Regions from separate parts of the Paenibacillus sp. FSL P2-0173 genome, predicted to be linked through region 1. Evidence: riboswitches for the same ligand, from Rfam matches in the RefSeq annotation. Region 1 holds a riboswitch; the other holds the start of a gene.

What was found. Region 1 has a riboswitch for FMN ahead of MKX30_RS14960 (DMT family transporter). Riboswitches for the same ligand answer to the same signal wherever they lie in the genome.
Region 2: another riboswitch for FMN. It lies ahead of ribE (riboflavin synthase); the one in region 1 lies ahead of MKX30_RS14960 (DMT family transporter).

The regions. Positions count from the first base shown of each region.
Region 1 covers NZ_JBBOYK010000002.1:999,715-1,009,600, forward strand. Annotated here, with positions in the region: gene MKX30_RS14950 (ABC transporter ATP-binding protein) at 1-10, shown strand, start outside; gene MKX30_RS14955 (ABC transporter permease) at 3-698, shown strand; FMN riboswitch at 820-964, shown strand; gene MKX30_RS14960 (DMT family transporter) at 1,137-2,084, shown strand; gene MKX30_RS14965 (methyl-accepting chemotaxis protein) at 2,325-4,355, shown strand; gene MKX30_RS14970 (carboxylesterase/lipase family protein) at 4,499-5,980, opposite strand; gene MKX30_RS14975 (GbsR/MarR family transcriptional regulator) at 6,134-6,697, opposite strand; gene MKX30_RS14980 (quaternary amine ABC transporter ATP-binding protein) at 7,212-8,435, shown strand; gene MKX30_RS14985 (glycine betaine ABC transporter substrate-binding protein) at 8,410-9,886, shown strand, end outside.
Region 2 covers NZ_JBBOYK010000001.1:792,532-802,417, reverse strand. Annotated here, with positions in the region: gene MKX30_RS03500 (thiamine pyrophosphate-dependent enzyme) at 1-377, shown strand, start outside; gene MKX30_RS03495 (IDEAL domain-containing protein) at 597-1,064, shown strand; FMN riboswitch at 1,133-1,306, shown strand; gene ribE (riboflavin synthase) at 1,638-2,303, shown strand; gene ribB (3,4-dihydroxy-2-butanone-4-phosphate synthase) at 2,364-3,047, shown strand; gene ribH (6,7-dimethyl-8-ribityllumazine synthase) at 3,127-3,591, shown strand; gene MKX30_RS03475 (segregation and condensation protein A) at 3,764-4,558, shown strand; gene scpB (SMC-Scp complex subunit ScpB) at 4,527-5,138, shown strand; gene MKX30_RS03465 (DUF2953 domain-containing protein) at 5,306-6,019, shown strand; gene ytfJ (GerW family sporulation protein) at 6,149-6,640, shown strand; gene MKX30_RS03455 (protein-glutamine gamma-glutamyltransferase) at 6,732-7,454, opposite strand; gene MKX30_RS03450 (D-alanyl-D-alanine carboxypeptidase family protein) at 7,663-8,925, shown strand; gene MKX30_RS03445 (nucleoside recognition domain-containing protein) at 8,983-9,726, shown strand; gene MKX30_RS03440 (spore maturation protein) at 9,734-9,886, shown strand, end outside.

The DNA of each region.
Region 1 (9,886 bases):
CCATGCTTAAATTGATGCAGTTGGAGCTGAAAAAATTCCATCTCACGGGTTATATCCGTTCAGCCCTGATCGCCAATGCATGCATTCTTGGGCTGCTCTGTGTTATTGCGCTGGAAAGTCAAAGTGAAGGAATACCTGAATTCACACAGTACACTCAACTATTGGATCTAATAGACAATTTTGTAAGAGCTACATTTATTGTGTTTGCTTCCGTTCTCCTATGCCGCTTTATCGTCGGGGAATTTAAGTCCAAATCGATTACGATCTTGTTCATGTATCCGATTCATCGTCAAAAGCTGATGATCGCCAAACTCTTGGTCGTATTACTGTTCACGTTCTTGTCCATTATTATTTCGGAAATAATCATTACGGCTGCTATTCATCTGCTCAACCAGTTTGTTTTGATTGTACCGGATAACCTTACTCTTTCCATACTGGGGCAACAATCAGCACGGACGTTAATCAATGCCGTTGCTGCCAGCTTTATGGGACTGGTTCCGCTGTATATGGGGATGCGAAGATACTCTGTACCCACCACCATTGTGACCTCAATCCTGATTGTAGCATTGCTTTTCTCCAATAATAACGGCGCTACCCTTAGCTCCATTGCCCCCGTGCAAATAGGCTTCTCTATACTGGGAATGCTTGTGGCTTATGCGGCGATTCGACGTATTGAGTATAAGGATATTACCTCGTAATATGTAATTTCGTAGAGCGCTTTCAAAAAACAGATGAAAATCATTGTTCGATATACACACATTTTTCACTGGACTTCATTCTAAAACAGGTATATCCTATAGGAGAAATTAAAAACGGAATAAGGATCTTCGGGGTAGGGTGAGATTCCCAACCGGCGGTATGGCTCATGGAGCTAAGCCCGCGACTCTGTATCTGGCAACAGGATACGGACTGATTTGGTGAGATGCCAAAGCCGACGGTAAAGTCCGGATGGAAGAAGATCGAAATATCAACATGCCGCGAAGTGGATGAATACTGCGTTATTGGTTTTGCAGTAACTTCATTTAACTTGCATAAAGCGGCAAGTTTATTTGATCAACCCCCGTCTTGCATGGCCATTCGCCATGGACGGGGGTTTTTGTGCCACCGGTCCTGTATTCGCAAGGAGCTAATTGAGTATGAGTCAATCTTCTACTGTACTAACATCCAAAGGTTTTGATCGTAGCTCCCACATGAAAAGCGGTTTTTGGCTGGTCGCAATTGGAGCGGCCTTGTGGGGCGCAGACCCGCTGTTTCGTATTATTTTGTTAAAGTCATTTACTTCAACACAAATTGTACTAATGGAGCATGTGCTGCTTTTCCTCGCTCTGACACCGATGCTGTGGAAGCATCGTGAGGAACTCAAAGCGGTACGGCTTCGTCAAGTTTTCGCTATTTTGTTCGTCTCGTGGGGTGGCTCGGCTCTGGCCAGCGTAATTTTCACCATGGCACTCAGCAATGGTGATTTGAATGCTGTACTCTTACTCCAGAAGCTTCAACCCTTGGTCGCTATTATTCTAGCTCGTATTATTTTGAAGGAAATGTTGCCGCGTCATTTTGGATTATTAATTGTCGTCGCTCTGTTCGGGACGTATCTTCTGACCTTCGGTTGGTCGCTCCCCTTCGGACATGTTCGTGATTTTGTCCAGGTCGGTAGTCTACTTGCACTCGGTGCAGCAGTTCTGTGGGGCGGTTCGACAGTCATGGGAAGTTACTTGCTTCGTTCAATGAAATATGAAACGGTAACCTCCCTCCGCTTCATGGTCGCGCTCCCTCTGCTGATTGTCCTCACCTCTGTAGAGCATGCGCCATGGAATATGCCTGCCGGTACATGGGCGGGCGCAGCTGTGATTATCAATCTGCTATTGCAGGCATTGCTTCCGGGTCTTCTTAGCTTATTGTTGTATTACAAAGGCTTAAGTACGACCAAAGCGTCTTATGCTACGATGGCAGAATTAAGCTTTCCCATGGTTGGTGTCGTGATTAACTGGATCGCATTTCAGCAAATTGTCACTGTAGCGCAATTGACTGGTTTTATGCTCATCTGGATTACGCTCTTTATGATTTCACGTCAGCAAAAAAATTAACAGTTCAATGTCCCTTTCATGACTCACCCAAGCCAAATCGTGAAGATGCTCTTGCATCTCTGATTTGGCTTTTTATGTATTCGTATTCATATAAATCATAGTTCTTTAGACCTATTTTCCGAAAAAAGTGTCTAAAAAATGCAATTATTCCTCGTTTCTCAAAGATTACATCTATAAAATTCGTCGGTTTCTGTCGAATAAAACAATGTAGTGATCATCAGACACAGAGGAGCAATAACTATGACTAAAACAAAACAAACAGTTCCGTGGTGGAACAGGTTTCTCAAGCAGTTTTATTTAATGAGGACAAGATTAATAATATCTTTTTTGGCTGTGTTATTGATTCCGAGCGTACTTATCGGGTACTTTTCCTATCAGGGGGCTACGACACAACTCAGTCAGCAAATGGGCGGTTCCGTATATACGAATCTGTATCTGATCCGAAGCAATGTCAATCAGTATGTAGCGCCCATTATGAAAGATCTGGACGTGCTTACCACTGAAATCAAATCTGATTCCATTGGTACCAACCAAGAGGCCCTTCAGAAAAAGTTGGATGTCATCGTCAAGGCTCATCCCGAGCTAGATGCCGCGCTTCTCGGCAATGCGAAAGGGCAATACATACGTTCGCCGAAAAAACAGGAGGACGATTATGACCCCCGGGAGAGAAAATGGTACAAAAATGCAATGCTGGAAAAGGGCAAGGTATTCGTCGGTGTTCCAGTTGCCAGCGTCACGACAGGGAATTTAGTCGTTAATATATCGGGAACGCTGGAGGACGGTGAAGGAGCTGTTTCATTGGCTTTGAATCTGGACAAAATGGGTGAAAGTCTGCAGTCTGTCAAGATTGGTGAACGCGGAGGACTCATTATTGTTGATTCTGAACATAAAGTTGTATCTGGGACTGGAACAGCCTTTAACAAGGCAGGCAAAAAACCTGCTGACGCCATAGAGGGACTTCCCGAAGTGGCGACAACCGTCGAAAATGATACTCCTTCCATGTCGCAAATTCAATTTATGAATCGAGATATGCTGGCCTTTACACTTAAGGACCCTCTCACCGGTTGGAGCATTGTCGCACTGTCGGATCTGGAGGATTACAGTGATGCAGCCCAACCGATTCTGAAGCAAAGCCTGATTGTGATTGTCATTTCCATACTTGCCGCTGCAATCATCATTGTGCTTATGGTCCGCTCGTTCTTAATTCCGCTGCGCAAGCTGCAAGCAGGAACACGCATCGTCCGTGACGGAAATCTGACCGAACGTGTTAATCTATCCAGCAAGGATGAGTTCGGCGAACTGGCACAGAATTTTGACCAAATGACGCATTCCTTGCATACGATGGTTTCCGAGGTCAATCAAACGTCCTCCCGACTTGCTTCCTCTTCTCTGATGATCAAGGAAAGCACAGAGCAAACGACGGAGTCCGTACAACACGTAGCGGAAACGGTTATGGAATCCGCAGAAAATGCAGCCACCAGCGCCGAGGCATCCGAGCAAACCGCTAATGCCGTTGAAGAAATGGCGAAGGGTGTCAGCACCATTGCCGAATCGGCAAGCTCCATCGTGGATTCAGCAGGACAAACCGAGCATGATGTGGCTCAAGGCAGTCAAATGATCAGCCATGTGCGGACACAAATGGACCGTATTCTGGAAGCTGTAAGCCAAACAGCTAGCCTGATGGATGAGCTATCCCAGCTCTCAGACGATGCGAAGCAGATGAATACAGCTATTGCCGCTATTGCCAAGCAAACCAATTTGTTGTCTCTGAACGCGTCTATTGAAGCTTCCAGAGCAGGCGAAGCCGGGCGTGGATTTGCCGTAGTCGCTATAGAGGTACGCAAGCTGTCTGAGCAATCCAAGGAAAGCGCGGATTCCATCAGTCAGATCATTACTCAGATGCTCGATTTGATTCAACGCTCCACCGCTACCATGAACGGTAATGTTCGTAACCAGGTAGGTGAAGGATTACGTATTAGCCAAGATGCAGAAGGTGCATTTACGAATATTGAACGTTCTACATCTCATATCGTGGAACAAATTCAAAGTGTATCCGCTGCAGCTGAACAAATCTCAGCCAGTACAGAGGAAGTTTCCGCTACTGTCACCCATTTGGCAAGTCTGTCTCGCAATTCAGCGGACAGTTCACAGACAACATCTGCTGCCGCTCAGGAGCAAATGGCGGCCATGGAGGAAATCGCATCTTCGTCTCAGGAGTTGTCCAACATGGCGCAGGATTTGCAACAGCTGGTTAAGCGATTTAAGATTTAACTTACACATTGCATCGTTGCAATTTCATGCAAGTAAGAATGAACAGCAATACATCTTATGACTAACAAAAGCCTTCGTCCGTATACAAATTACGGGCGAAGGCTTTTTACATTAGAGTTCTTAGGATGCTCTCTCTTGTCTACTTATATGGTCATCTGACCGATTAACTGACGGCGTCTATCTCCTTCGGGGTCGTGCTCTACCTTAATATCCTGATGGAAAATAGCTGTAGTCCGCTCTTCTCTGTCGTACATTGGCCAAGCCCCCTCCGACAGCACAGGCTTCCCATCACGTGCAAAAGCAACCCATGCCTGCTGCATATTTTGAGCCAGCTTCTGCATCGACGGTTGAATCTCTAATCCAAGCTTACCTAGCAGCTCCAGATTATCGAAAACAAACGCAATTTCGGCACCGTGAACCGCTTGTCCAAAGGTAGGATGCCCCGGCAATGTCCAATCAAAACGATACATCCATACAGGCGTATGCGCCGACTGCGCAACAGCAAGAGCCAACGCAGGACGCCAAAAAAATAGATCAGTCAACATTTGCGCCTGTCCCTCAATCGTAACCGGAAATGGTTCTATCAGGTCGCCGATGTCTGACATGCCCGTCATCATCTCCAATGCCTGACTCGCTGTTGACTTGTTCATTAGATGGGATTCTTTTCGGATGAAATAGGCACCCTCATGCAAGTTCGTTCCAATCAAAACGGATACCTGCTTTGCTGAACCTTGCGCGATTGCAGACAGCGGTACATCTGGCAAGGTCACACCGTCCACGACAGGTTGATAGATCATCGCCATCCCTGGTCCGATGACTTCATGCGTCTTCGCCATAGCTAGCATCAGCGCATCTGTCGGCAGCGTAAACAACCGTTCTGGATGCTGAGTGTCCACACCCAGCTGCTGCAGATACACAGCCGTCACTTGTTTAGCCTGTGAAGTTGACAATACCTGCGACGCACCACTCTGCAAAATCGCACGCTGGAACAGTCCCTCAGCTGCTGGCATCGCCAATAAAGCGGCAATACTCATCGCCCCTGCCGATTCACCGAACACCGTTACTTCGTCCGAGTTACCGCCAAAGGCAGAGATGTGATCCCTAACCCATTCCAGCGCAGCGATCTGATCCAGCAGTCCCGCATTAGAGGTCAGGCCATCTCCCTTTGGAGTCAGATGCAAAAATCCTAACGGCCCTAATCGATAATTGATCGTAACAACCACAACATCGCCATTCTTCGCCATGCGTTCCCCGTCATATAAAGGTATAATCCCGGACCCCGTGACAAAGGCACCGCCATGAATCCACACCATCACCGGACGTCCCTTCTCAGGAGCCTTCGAAGCAGGTGTCCAAATGTTCAGGTATAAGCAATCCTCTGACTGCTTAGGCGGTTCCACCAGATTTCCAGTCATGCTTTCAGCGGATGGCATAGGTTGCGGACAGATTGGCCCAAAACTCGTCGCAGCCCGTACACCCTCCCAAGACTCCAAAGGCTGGGGTGCGTGAAAACGTAGTTTTCCAATAGGAGGCTGTGCATATGGGATACCTTTCCATACATGATATCCATTCCCCGTTTCCCCACGTAATTGACCTAAACGAGTATGTACTGTAATACTCTCCATCATGAAGCCTCCTTTATTTCGTATGTTCAACACAACGGTATAATATCAATCTTTACATATCTCTATTATACCCTTTGCACACGGCCAAACCAAAAAATACCGGAAGCACTTTTGCGCTCCGGCATTTTTATAAACAAGATAGAGAAATAGCGATTAATCCCGAACTTCTTCTTTGGGAATCAGCTTGTAAATTTCTTCGCTTTCCATAGAGTCAATTAGTCGGTCTAGCCACTTATAATAAGCGACGGCCTGCTTCATTTTCAATCGGTCTTGCTGAAGAATCGCCTTAAATTCCTCGTACTCTTCACCCTGATTCATCAATCTGTCCAGCTCATCTATGGCTTTGCGCAGCACCAGTAAATTTGTTTCTACCGCTTTTCTCCATTTAATAGCGAAGAAGTCAGTGAAGGTTTGATGCCAGTCATATTCGACTTCATACAAGTCTTTGCGTGAGCCCTTGCTCCATACCTTATTTACCATTTTCAGATCCAATAATGTTCGAACTCCTGTACTCATGCTCGTTTTGCTCATTTCCATTTCACGGCCCATCTCGTCCAGCGTCATCGGTTTATCCGCAAAAAAAAGCAAACCGTATAAATGCCCCGCAGACAAAGTGATCCCATACAGGTCCATGTTTTTACCTATAGCTTCTATAACACGTTTGCGAATTTTTTGCAGCGAAGCCTGCTGCTCATCACCTAACTGGTACAAGCTCATGCTTGCAACCTCCTAATTTTAGAGCATTTTGCACAACCTAGTATGAACGATTTACCCGTAAAAGATTAGCTTTGACGCAATGTATGAAATCTTTCAATATAAATGAAATGTTTCAAAAACAAAGCTTCTGTCTATATTACAACAGCATGGATCGTTCAAAATCATAATTCGCAAAATTGCTAATGATAGTAAACTTTTAAAATTATGGATATACATAAATCTTTTTCTTATGGTTATATTTCATTGTCTATTTTAAAAAAAGCACTATCGGTTGTAAAGTTCCGAATGTTTGAGCATTCTATAGAACGAAGGAGCATATCAAAGGAAACTTTGTACAGTTTTTTCTGTACGTACTTTATGAACAGTTTTTTTGTTTGAAATGTAAGCAATGCTTCTGTTACAATTAATTTTGTCATTAACCGTTCAGGATGTTCAGAATTATGATTTTTATACTCAATCCTTAATGCAACATGGGGTTAATACCAAGCAAAGTATAGAAAGAAGAGGTGTATGTATGACGATTTTGGAAGTCAAAAATGTCAGCAAACTCTTTGGTCCTCACGCAGAGCAAGGTGTTCCGCTCCTGGAGCAAGGCTGGGGCAAGGAAAAGTTGGCCAAAGAAAAACAGATTACTGTTGGTGTCAATAAGGCCAACATGGAAATTAAGCAAGGTGAAATTTTCGTAATTATGGGTCTATCGGGCAGTGGCAAGTCCACTTTGGTGCGAATGCTAAATCGCTTGATTGAGCCTACCTCCGGTGAAATTCTGGTCCACGGCAAAGATCTCCGTAAGATGAACAAAGAACAACTTCGCGAAGTTCGTCGTAAAACCATCAGCATGGTTTTTCAAAAATTCGCCCTGTTCCCACATCGGACTGTATTAGAGAATGTAGAATATGGTCTTGAAATTCAAAAGGTAGAAAAAGCACAGCGTCAGGAAAAGGCGCAACAAGCGCTGGAACTGGTTGGTCTTAAAAACTGGGGCGATAAAATGCCCGATGAATTGAGTGGCGGTATGCAGCAGCGTGTCGGTCTGGCACGGGCGCTGGCTAATGACCCTGAAGTACTTCTGATGGATGAAGCGTTCAGTGCATTGGACCCTCTTATTCGCCGTGACATGCAGGATGAGCTGTTGGAGCTTCAAGATAAAATGAAGAAAACAATTGTGTTTATCACCCATGATCTGGATGAAGCGTTGCGGATTGGTGACCGGATTGCATTGATGCGAGACGGTGCGGTCGTACAAATCGGTACACCGGAAGAAATTATGATCCAACCGGCTAACTCTTATGTAGCCCGCTTCGTCGAGGATGTGGATCTGTCCAAGGTATTGACTGCTGCTCATGTCATGCTTCGTCCAGAAACCATTACCATGGATCGTGGTCCGCGTGTGGCTCTGGAATTGATGCGGGAGCGTGGGATTTCCAATTTGTTCGTCATTGACCGCACCAAAAAGCTACTGGGTGTTATTAACGCCGAGGATGCTGTGCATGCACTGCGCAACAATTTGAAGATTGAAGATATTTTGATCACTGACGGACCGCAGGTTCCTGCCGAGACTGTCATTAATGATTTGTTTGAAATTACAAGCTCGTCCAAAGTGCCGCTGGCTGTAGTCGATGATAAGCAGAAGCTACTGGGCGTTATCGTCCGTGGAGCATTGCTCGGCGCACTTGGTGGAGATGTTACCACTATGAAGGAGGTGAATGCCCATGATACCGAAACTGCCAATCGCTGAGTGGATTCAATCCATTGTCGACTGGATGGGTATTCATCTGGCTGGATTGTTTAATGTTATTTCTTCCATTATAGAAGCTGTAGTAGGCTTTTTCTCAGGCCTGTTCATGCTTCCGCACCCTCTGGTGTTCATCGTGATTATCGGGATTATCGCCTTTATGATCGGGCGGGTTCAGCTTACGCTGTTTACTGTCATCGGCTTCCTGCTAATTGATAATCTCGGCTATTGGAGTGAAACAATGAATACGCTGGGACTGGTCATCACGTCTGCGCTCGTATCCATTGTTATCGGTATTCCCATCGGGATCTGGTGTGCATACAGTAAATCCGCATCACGCATTATCACGCCTTTACTTGATTTTATGCAGACGATGCCTGCGTTCGTGTACTTGCTCCCAGCGGTTACCTTTTTCAGCCTAGGTGTTGTACCAGGTGTTATCGCTTCTGTTATCTTTGCTATCCCCCCAACCATTCGTATGACCAACTTGGGGATTATGCAAGTATCGGGTGAGCTGATCGAAGCATCAGACGCTTTCGGTTCAACATCTGCGCAAAAGCTGTTCAAAGTTCAGCTTCCACTGGCATTGCCTACCTTAATGGCTGGTATTAACCAGACGATCATGCTGTCACTGTCCATGGTTGTTATTGCTTCCATGATCGGTGCAGAAGGCATCGGTGCTGTTGTGTACCGTGCTGTGACACAGCTGCAAATCGGTAAAGGTTTTGAAGCCGGCCTAGCTGTTGTCGTTCTGGCTATTGTGCTTGACCGTTTTACGCAAAACCTGTTTAAACCTACGCAAAAAGGCAAAAGCCGCGTATCCAGCAAGCAAAAAGTATGGATTACTTCTGCAGTTACAGCTGTCATTTTGATCGCTGGTGCATCTCAATATTTTGTTGGTACGGATCATTCCGCATCTGGCAAAGGTAACGCTGCTGCCAACCCGGTTGGCGAAGAAGTCGGTTACAAAATTATCGGTATTGATGCCGGGGCAGGCATTATGAAATCGACTGCCAAAGCAATTCAAGACTACAATTTGTCTGATTGGAAGCTCGTTGAAGGTTCCGGTGCAGCCATGACGGCCACACTGGACAAAGCCATTAAAGCGAAAAAACCGATCATTATTACAGGTTGGACTCCACACTGGATGTTCAACAAGTATGATCTCAAATATTTGGAAGACCCTAAGAAGTCTTATGGTGAAGCCGAGGGTATTCATACGATTGCCCGTAAAGGATTGCAACAGGATGCTCCTATCGCTTATGAGTTTCTGAAACGTTTCAAATGGACACCAGAAGATATGGGTGAAATGATGGTCGCCATTCAAGCCGGAACCAGTCCTGAGCAAGCTGCCAAGGATTGGGCGGAGAAACATGCCGACAAGGTTCAGGAATGGACTCAAGGACTGCAACCTGTCAATGGTGACACCTTCAAGCTAAGTTATGTGGCTTGGG
Region 2 (9,886 bases), on a different contig from region 1:
CTGAAAGTCATCCGCAGGATATGCTGCGTAAAGCAGCCAAAGCTCAATGGTATGCGAACAACGTGGGTACGGCCTATGGTAAGATCCTGTGCGCCTGCCCGCTGAATTGGAAATCCGAAGACAGACTGGGCACCAGCATTGTGGGCGCCGCAGTCGAGTCCTGTTTCTTTCCTTTGTACGAAATAGAGCAAGGCAGTACGACGATTACGTATAATCCGGAAGACAAGGGAAAACGGATTCCAGCTGCAGAATGGTTGAAATTAATGGGTAAAACGAAGCATCTTCTCAAGGAAGAGGCTACGCTGGCTACCTTTGAGCAGGAGATTGAGCGTCGCTGGACTACCCTGAAAAAGAAACATGAAATTTCAGAGCTATAATTCTGTTTTTTGCATAATCATCGATTAGCATTGTTAGCCGCTGTTACTGTAGTGGTTCGATCAAGATTCTTTGCGCTTATTGCGCAAAGAATCTTTTTTGTCGTTTATGGGTTCAAGCATAAAAAAACAGGTAATGATTTCCGATATAGGAGTGGAGGCCTATAAGAGGCACGTTAAAAAGTTTTCTTCTGAATTTTAAGATGCAATGAGGTGCAGGTAATGATTAAGCTGAATACAGTTGAAATAATCGAAATTATAAAGAAGCAGATCCCTAAGGTTATGAACATCAAGCCAGTAGAACTAAAGTTTACGGACGATTTTGGACGGGCCTCGCTGGCAGCGACAGAACACAAATTCACACTGACGAACCAGCATTATTCTGCCAAGGTGATGGATTGCGTGTTAGAAACACAAGTACGCCCCATTTTAATGTGTGAAATTATTTATTTTCTGAAATGCGAGTTTATTGACGGACATGTTGATGTGCGACTGGATTATGAGGCATGTTCTGAGGAAGGGCGGGGACCTGTTGCTTCAGCCGTAATTACCTTTGATCATGCAACAGAGTTGGGAGTCGAGGAGCTGGCCGATCTGATTGACTTGGCGCTTCATATGAATGATAAAACCTGGTTTGAAGAACTCTCCAGCCAATATGTCAAAACCAAAGCAGGCGCTTCTATTAGATAACTTGCTTTTTTTAGAAGTCGGTGCTAATATACGTAACAAGTTTAATGTTAATTCAATTAAATAAGAGCAAGATCCTTCGGGGCGGGGCGAAATTCCCCACCGGCGGTGATGACATGTTTGTGGATCGTTTTTGTGAGAAACAGCATGGCTTAGTCCGTGACCCGGATGCTGAATGATCGGCAGAAGGTGGACCTGGTGCAAATCCGGGACCGACAGTATAGTCTGGATGGGAGAAGGATACGAAGCGCATGTGCATGACGTGACATGTGCCGATTTTTAGCATACCCAATTGTGCGTACGGCTTATTTCGTTGTAGGACAGCATCGGGCGATAGCTTGCTTAAGCTTTCTTTTTGATGGGTGTTCTGAGCGTATTTGGTTGTATCCTCAGTCATGCTTTCTATTGGCAAACCTATGATTTCATGTCGTCTTAAGATGCATATGAACTGCGCTTGTATACTACAAATGTGACTCTCATCACCCCCATGACGGATTGAATCCGAACTGGGGGTTTTTTGCGCTTATAGCTGATGAATTAGGGATAAACTGAAATGTAGTGGAAAGGAGTGAAGGCATGTTTACCGGATTAGTTGAGGAAGTGGGTCGCATTCAAACTATTTCCAAAAGCGGTGAAGCGATGGTGCTGGGGATTTCGGGTTCCGTAGTGTTGGGCGATTTGAAAATAGGAGACAGTGTCTCGGTGAATGGCGTTTGCCTGACCGCGATACGGATTGGTTCGAAAGACTTTAAGGTTGATGTGATGCCGGAAACCTTTCGCAGCACTAATCTGAAAGAGTTGAGATCCGACAGCCGAGTCAATCTGGAGCGAGCAATGGCGGCGAGTGGAAGGTTCGGAGGACACATCGTGCAAGGACATGTGGACGGGACGGGAACGATTCGCGGGGTGACATCAGACCAGAATGCAGTTGTGTTCGAAGTTGAGCCTAAAAATCAAACATTATTTAAATATATTCTACTCAAAGGGTCAATCACAATTGATGGTATCAGCCTCACAGTCGCACAGCGTACGGGAGATACCTTTGCCGTATCCATTATTCCCCACACTTTATCCGAAACGGCCTTACAAGCCAAACGTGAGGGGGATACCGTCAATATCGAATGTGATATTTTGGGCAAATATGTAGAACAGCTTTTAAATTACAGAGGTGCAGCGGAGGCGGAGAGAGTAGAAAAAGCTCCTCTCAGTTTGGACTATTTGGCGAAACACGGCTTTGCCTGATATTGAATGGTAAGCCTGTTTAGGAGCATTCGTGGCACAAGACATAAGGAGGAAAGTGTTATGGATAGAGGTAGCCAAACAAGTGCAATGGCAAACGTCATGGAGCATGGCGAGTTGGAACATGACGAAGAGATTCGTTTGGATTCCATCGAAGAAGCGTTGGAGGATTTAAAAAACGGTAAAGTCGTTATTGTAGTGGATGATGAACAGCGCGAAAATGAAGGCGATTTTATCGCTTTGGCTGAAAAAGCGTCGCCTGAGGTCATTAATTTCATGATTACAGAAGGTCGTGGGTTGGTCTGTGTGCCAATCACACGACAAAGAGCCGAAGCTTTGGAATTGCATCCTATGGTAGAGCAAAATACAGATTTCCACGGTACTGCCTTTACGGTATCGGTAGATCATATGGAGACAACAACGGGTATTTCAGCGGCCGAGCGCTCCTTGACTGTACGCGCCTTGGCAGACGAAGCAGTCACAGGAAGTGATTTCCGCAAGCCTGGTCACATGTTCCCGCTGATTGCTCGCGATGGTGGTGTCTTGCAGCGTGCTGGTCACACTGAAGCGGCTGTTGATCTGGCCCGACTCAGTGGCTTCAAGCCTGCTGGGGTCATTTGCGAAATTATAAAGGAAGATGGCTCAATGGCCCGCCTGCCTGATCTGGCAGTGGTCGCCAAGCGACATCAATTGAAACTGATCAGTATTCAGCATTTGGTGGACTACCGTCGTCGTTTGTCATTGTAAAAATACATCTCGGTTCCAAGTAAATCTGAAGTATTATCCGAAGTCCCTAAATAATTAAACTATGAGAGGTTGATTAAACATGGCACGTTTTCTAGAAGGTAATCTCGTATCGAACGGTTTAAAATATGGTATTGTGGTGGGTAGATTTAATGAGTTTATTACGAGCAAGCTGTTAAGCGGCGCAATTGACGCCCTTCAACGACATGGTGCGCAGGAAGATGAAATTGATGTAGCCTGGGTTCCGGGTGCATTTGAAATTTCACTGATTGCACAAAAAATGGCTGCAAGCGGCAAATATGATGCCGTAATTACGCTGGGTACGGTCATCCGTGGTTCTACTTCACATTATGATATCGTCTGCAATGAAGTGGCCAAGGGTGTGGCAGCAAGCAGCCTGAAAACGGGAGTGCCTGTTATTTTTGGGGTAGTGACGACAGAAAACATTGAACAGGCTATTGAACGAGCAGGTACGAAGGCTGGTAATAAAGGTTGGGATTCTGCATTGGCTGCGATTGAAATGGCCAATCTCGGCAAGCAATTTTAATTATAGGAATAGCTGAATAGAACGGTATAAACTGCAAGGTGAAAAGGGATTGGATTGTTAAGCAAGGCGATGACGTATATACTACAGAAAGAGGGATTGATAACGTAGAGCATAAGTGCTATAGGGAAAGGTATTGTTGAATGATGATTGGAGTAAGGCAGGGGGAAGCACATTGACAGTCGTAAACTACAAGCTGGAAACATTCGAGGGTCCGCTGGATCTACTGTTGCATCTGATTGATAAAGCCGAGATCGACATTCAGGATATCCCGATTAGCGATATTACTGATCAGTATATGGCTTTTTTGCACAGTATGCAGGAGCTGGAACTGGACATTACGAGCGAGTTTCTGGTGATGGCGGCGACGCTCTTATCTATTAAGAGTAAATTGTTGCTTCCCAAGCCACCTGTGATGGAATATGACGATTTGGATTTTTATGAGGAAGAGGATTATGATCCACGTGAGGAACTGGTCCGCAAGCTGGTGGAGTATCGTAAATATAAAGGGATTGCTCGCCATCTAAGTGAACGTGAGTGGGAGCGGAGTCTAATTTATGGCAAGGAGCCAGAAGATCTAAGCGCATTCCTGCCCACTGAACCCGCAAATCCGGTGCATGGGCTGCATGCAAGCGATTTGGTCGCGGCCTTTCAGCGTGCTTTGCGCAAAGCAGAACGACGTACGACGGTAACCCGTGTTCATCGAGACGAAATTTCAGTCAAGGACCGTATCCGGCAAGTTATCGGGGCGTTAGAGATGCTGGGGAACGGAGGACGGCTGCTGTTCTCCAAGCTGATGCATGAGGATATGTATCGGCATGAGGTGGTTGTGACCTTTTTGGCTATCCTTGAACTGATGAAAATGAAACAAATTTTCTGTTATCAGGAGAAGCTTTTCGATGATATTGTAATGGAGTGGAGAGGGGATTTACGGGTTAATGGATTATCTGAAGCTGAAATCAATTATTGAGGGACTGCTGTTTCTCGCAGGAGAGGAAGGGTTGTCCACCAAGCAGATCGCCGACATTGTAGAGCAGCAGCAAGAGCTGGTTGAACAGTGCCTGGAAGATATGAAGCAGGACATGGAGCAGGGGGGAAGGGGCTTGCAACTTGTCCGTATTGCCGGTCATTATCAGCTTGCAACTTTATCCGAACATGCACCTTACTTTGAAAAGCTCGCATACTCTCCGGCACGTGCCTCACTGTCTCAAGCTGCTTTGGAGACGCTGGCCATTGTTGCCTACCGCCAGCCCATTACAAGAGTTGAAATCGAAGAGATTCGGGGTGTCAAATCCGAGCGGGCCATACATACACTGGTCAACAAGGAGCTCATTGAAGAGAAAGGTCGAGCTGAAGCCATCGGACGGCCAATATTGTACGGAACGACGAAATCATTTTTGGATTATTTCGGTCTGGGCTCTTTGGCAGATCTACCGCAACCGGAGCTGTTCGAGGATTCGGACAATTTGGAGGAAGAGACTCAATTATTGTTCGAGCGTCTGGAGAACAGCCAGCCTGCGGCCAACGATTTGGATCTTGAATCCCAATAAAGTTGCTCCGGATCTTGCGGCTCACTTATGTAAAAGCTCAAACATTCAGCCAGTCCTCACGTAGTTGGGGGCTGGCTGTTGGTATTTTAAGATGCATGATTTTCCGGCGAACGGTCATACTATTTTTGCCATGATATCTATAGCAAAAAGGTAGGGAGGACTCGCCAGTGTGGAAATGGATCAGTATCGCCATCATCGTCGTTATATTACTTGTGCTGGCTATTCTGCTCTCTCGTATTCGATTGAAGCTGGATATTGCCAAACATGACAATGATGATCGGGCGCATCTAGAGATCAGATTTCTATACGGGATGATTAAAATGAATTACGATATTCCGGCCATTCTCATAACAGGTTTAAAAAAAGGGCTTCTCTATCGGCTTGACCGCAATAAAAACATACATAAAACGGATGCTTCCGTAGATAGCGGAAATATTGATACAGAAAAAATAAAGCAATTTATACATGATATACGGGTTTTGCTCAAGGGAACGAAATCCTTACATCGATGGTTGCGACATACCTTGGCGCATGTGACGTTGTCCAAAATGGAATGGTCTACCAATATAAGTCTTGCTGATGCGGCTTATACAGCTACCTCAACCGGTATTTTATGGGGATTGAAAACGACCTTGATCGGTTTTGCTACCAGCTTTGTACGTGTGGACTGTATCCCGAAGCTGTTTGTCGTGCCCTATTGGGTGGATCGCTTGCGTTTTACTACCACCTTGACCTGTGAAGCAAATATGTCGCTTGGTTATTTGATTTTCTCTATGCTCATGTTAGCTTACCGCATATGGCGCGTTCCGGGTGGACCGGAGGCGTGGAAACGGGTTTTTTCCAAAAAAACTGAGGATCCTCAAGCTACCAGTGAAAGTTAAACAGTGGAGTGAGGTGAGACTCAATCCTTTCTGAACTATCGAATGACATACATATTTCCTTGAACCCCTGCGCACAATAGCGAAAGAAAAGGCAGTCTACGCTTGAGATAAGCAGAGGAGGAATAAATCATGTCAGATCACCCGATTCAAGGGCTCATGCAAACCGCAATGGAAAACATCAAAGCCATGGTAGATGTGAATACGATTGTAGGAGACGCAGTGGAAACACCCGATGGTTCCGTTATTTTGCCAATCAGTAAGGTAGGATTTGGTTTCGCTGCCGGAGGAAGTGATTTTAACGTAGACGAAGAGGCACTTCATACTTCCTCGGCGTCGGGTAATCATAGCGGGAAGGAAGGGCATCCTTTTGGAGGCGGTAGCGGTGGTGGTGTATCTATTCATCCCATTGCTTTTCTGGTTGTTGGCAAACAGGGGGCACAAATCGTTCCATTGGACAATCAAACGCATCTGATTGAGAAGCTCATTGACTCCACGCCATACCTGATTGATAAGGTTCAGTCTATCTTCCAGAACGCAGGCGGCAACTTGCAGACTCCACCCCCACAGGTACCTGTAGATGTTGCTACGGATCACAGTAATTCTGGCCCGGCTTACTTGTAAAAGTTATTGAAATTAAAAGCGTTCTCTCAGGAAGGTATCCCAAAGCCGAGTATAGGCTAAGGAATACCTTCTTTTCTGCTTGTACTTGGCCCTATCCCCGAATATACTGCCTTCTCCCAATGACAGTATGTATATGGTGACTGTATTCCTGTTGATACAAAGTATGCAGCGAGATTTCATTTTTTCGATTTCCTTCGGCAGCAAACTGGGATAGGTAGATGAAGTCCGGATAGATCACTTCATCCGTCAAATAAGCAGATACCGTGGCTTCCGGTCGACGATGTTGATTCAGGGAATCGATAATACCCTTCGCCGGCAAGATGCCAATCCCATGTCCATAAAACAAGTCTTCCTTCAGCTTAACGACATTTTCTCCTTTCCATTCCAATGTTTCAGACGACACATCCGGATTGTTGAAATACAGAATATCGCCAGGAGCCGCTTTATGACTTCCTTCCTGCTGTATGAGCCTGAGGTCGCTGTCATAGTGCCAGTCATACAGCAGCATATCTGCAAAAATCCGATTAAACTCACTTTCCAAAATGGAATCCAGCACTCCTTTGTACAGCACAATAACCATAGCTGTTGCACATTCAAAAGCGTATTGATGTCCGTTTAAAAAGATATCTCTGATCCCCTGTGCCGGTGTGACACCTGCTTTGATCTGAAAGCCACCTTTTTCCGTTAAATCCCAAAATTGCTGGTTGCAACGTGCGGTAGAAAACGTGGCAAAGGATACACCACTACGGTGTAATGCTTCTGCGGACTCTACAATCCGCGATCTTAAAATCATTTCAAACTGTAGTCGCTGCATGTTATAACCCCTCGATCCATATTTAACGTTTAGTAACTAATATATATGTATTCAGGGAGGGATGTTGCTTAGTTTGTGTAGAAAGAAAGCGAAAAAAGAGCAGCTAATGGCTGTCCTGTAAAGGAATTTTCTGTTATAAAGGTGGACATACTTTGAACAGCTTGGACATAGAATGGTACAAGACTTGCTCAAAACCGGAGGAATCCAAATGTTTAAAAAAAAGCAACACATCCACGCGGACCACAGCCATTTCTTGAATAAGGCACGCGCATTTGTTTTGCCGCTGGTACTTCTGCTTATTTTGTCATTGCCGCTTACGTTGCTAAGTCCGCAGCCCGTTCGGGGAGCGATAAAAACAGAAGCAGCACCGCCCTCATTAGGAACCCATGCACAGGCTGCTTCTTTAATTGATGTCACATCAGGAAGAATCATTTATTCTACCGAGGGTGACCGGGAGCTACGTATTGCCAGCCTGACCAAAATTATGACTGCGATCGTGGCCATTGAACATGGACGCTTGCAGGACCGGGTAAAGGTGAGTCCAACGGCGTATGCCAAAGAAGGTTCCTCGCTTTTTCTGCAAATGGGTGAACAAATGTCGCTGGAAAATATGCTGTACGGCTTAATGCTCCGTTCTGGTAATGATGCCGCTTCTGCCATTGCTGAGCATGTGGGGGGGACAGAAGAGGGATTTGTCCATTTGATGAATGACAAGGCGGTTCAGCTTGGGCTAAGCCATACACATTTTGCTAATCCGCACGGGCTGGATGCCGAGGGACATTATTCCTCAGCCAATGATATGGCCCGGCTTACTGCTTATGCGCTGCATAATCCAACTTTTGCCCGTATCGTAAAAACAGAACTGAAAAAAGCACCGAATCCCAACGATTCTTGGGACTACTCATGGCACAACAAAAACAAAATGCTGCGGCTGTATGAGGGAGCTGACGGGGTGAAAACAGGCTTTACCAAAAAAGCGTTTCGCTGTCTGGTCAGTTCGGCCACACGGGACGGTCGCCAGCTCGCTGCTGTTACCTTGAATGACGGGGACGATTGGAACGATCATGCCCGTATGCTTGATTACGGATTTCGATATTATCCGCTCATTCCGATTACGGACAAGCAGCAACCTATCGATGGTTACCCACTATTAACAGGTACAAGCTTTGCATATCCTTTACATGATAGTGAGAAGACCCAGTTGCACAAAAGACTAGTGTTGTATAAAAATTCCGCCTCTGTAGACAGAGCGGACATATCTTTTGGCTTACGAGGACGGGTCGAATTCCTATTGGATGGTGAACTTATTGGTTCCGTTCCTGTGTATGAAAAAGGGAGTAAGCTGCCTGCTCAAAGTACCGTACGGCCACAGCAGGAGGCTCCAACTGCACAAGATCCTGCGAACAATACTCAGCAACGAGGTTGGACGAGCAGATGGAACGAAATTCTTAAAAATTTGTTTGGAGCCTAGGGCAAGCAGGAAATAGAGCTGCACGTGTCACATCATTGGGTAAAGGAGGAATCAGCCATGATTCATCTCATATGGGTGGCTTTGATTTGTATTGGATTTGTATTTGCTGCCGCGCAGGGAAATATTGAGGTGGTGACGAAAGCGGCTTTTGACGGGGCAACTACGGGGGTTACAGTGTGCTTTGGACTGATAAGTGTGCTGGTATTTTGGATGGGCATGATGAGGCTGGCTGAAGATGGCGGGCTCTTACAGAAAATATCCAAGCTGCTTTCTCCTTTGGTTGCCTTTCTCTTCCCTGATGTTCCGCGTAATCATCCCGCTATGGGTTACATTTTGTCCAATATGAGCGCCAATCTGCTGGGTCTGGGGAATGCAGCCACACCGATGGGAATCAAGGCGATGCAAGAGTTGCAGACGCTCAATCCAGATAAGCAAACCGCCACACCAGCCATGTGTACGCTGCTCGCCCTGAATACAGCCAGTATTACGCTTATTCCTACGACGTTGATCGCGATACGGCTTAATTTTCATTCCGCACATCCGGCAGAAATCGTTGGTACAACACTGGTAGCGACCGCAATAGCCACCTTTGCCGCAATTGCGGCGGACCGTTGGTACCGTAGTCGAGAATTGCGCCGCCGTCCTCCAGCGATTCCGCCGTTCCAGACATCCTTGGCGCCACTCACCTCACCAGCATCAACATCTGCTGCCTCTTCAACAACGTCGTCCGTATCTTCACCTGCCGTTCCGCGAACGGGAATCAAGGCTGCCAAGGGCAGGGACACCACTTGGAAAGGATGAGGGAGGCATGCTTTATTTTATTAACCTCGTATCAACTTGGGCTATCCCGGTTATTCTCGCTTTTATTCCTTTATATGCATATGCCAAAAAGGTACCTGTCTACGATTCTTTTGTGGATGGAGCTAAAGACGGCTTTTCTACCGCCATCAGCATTATTCCT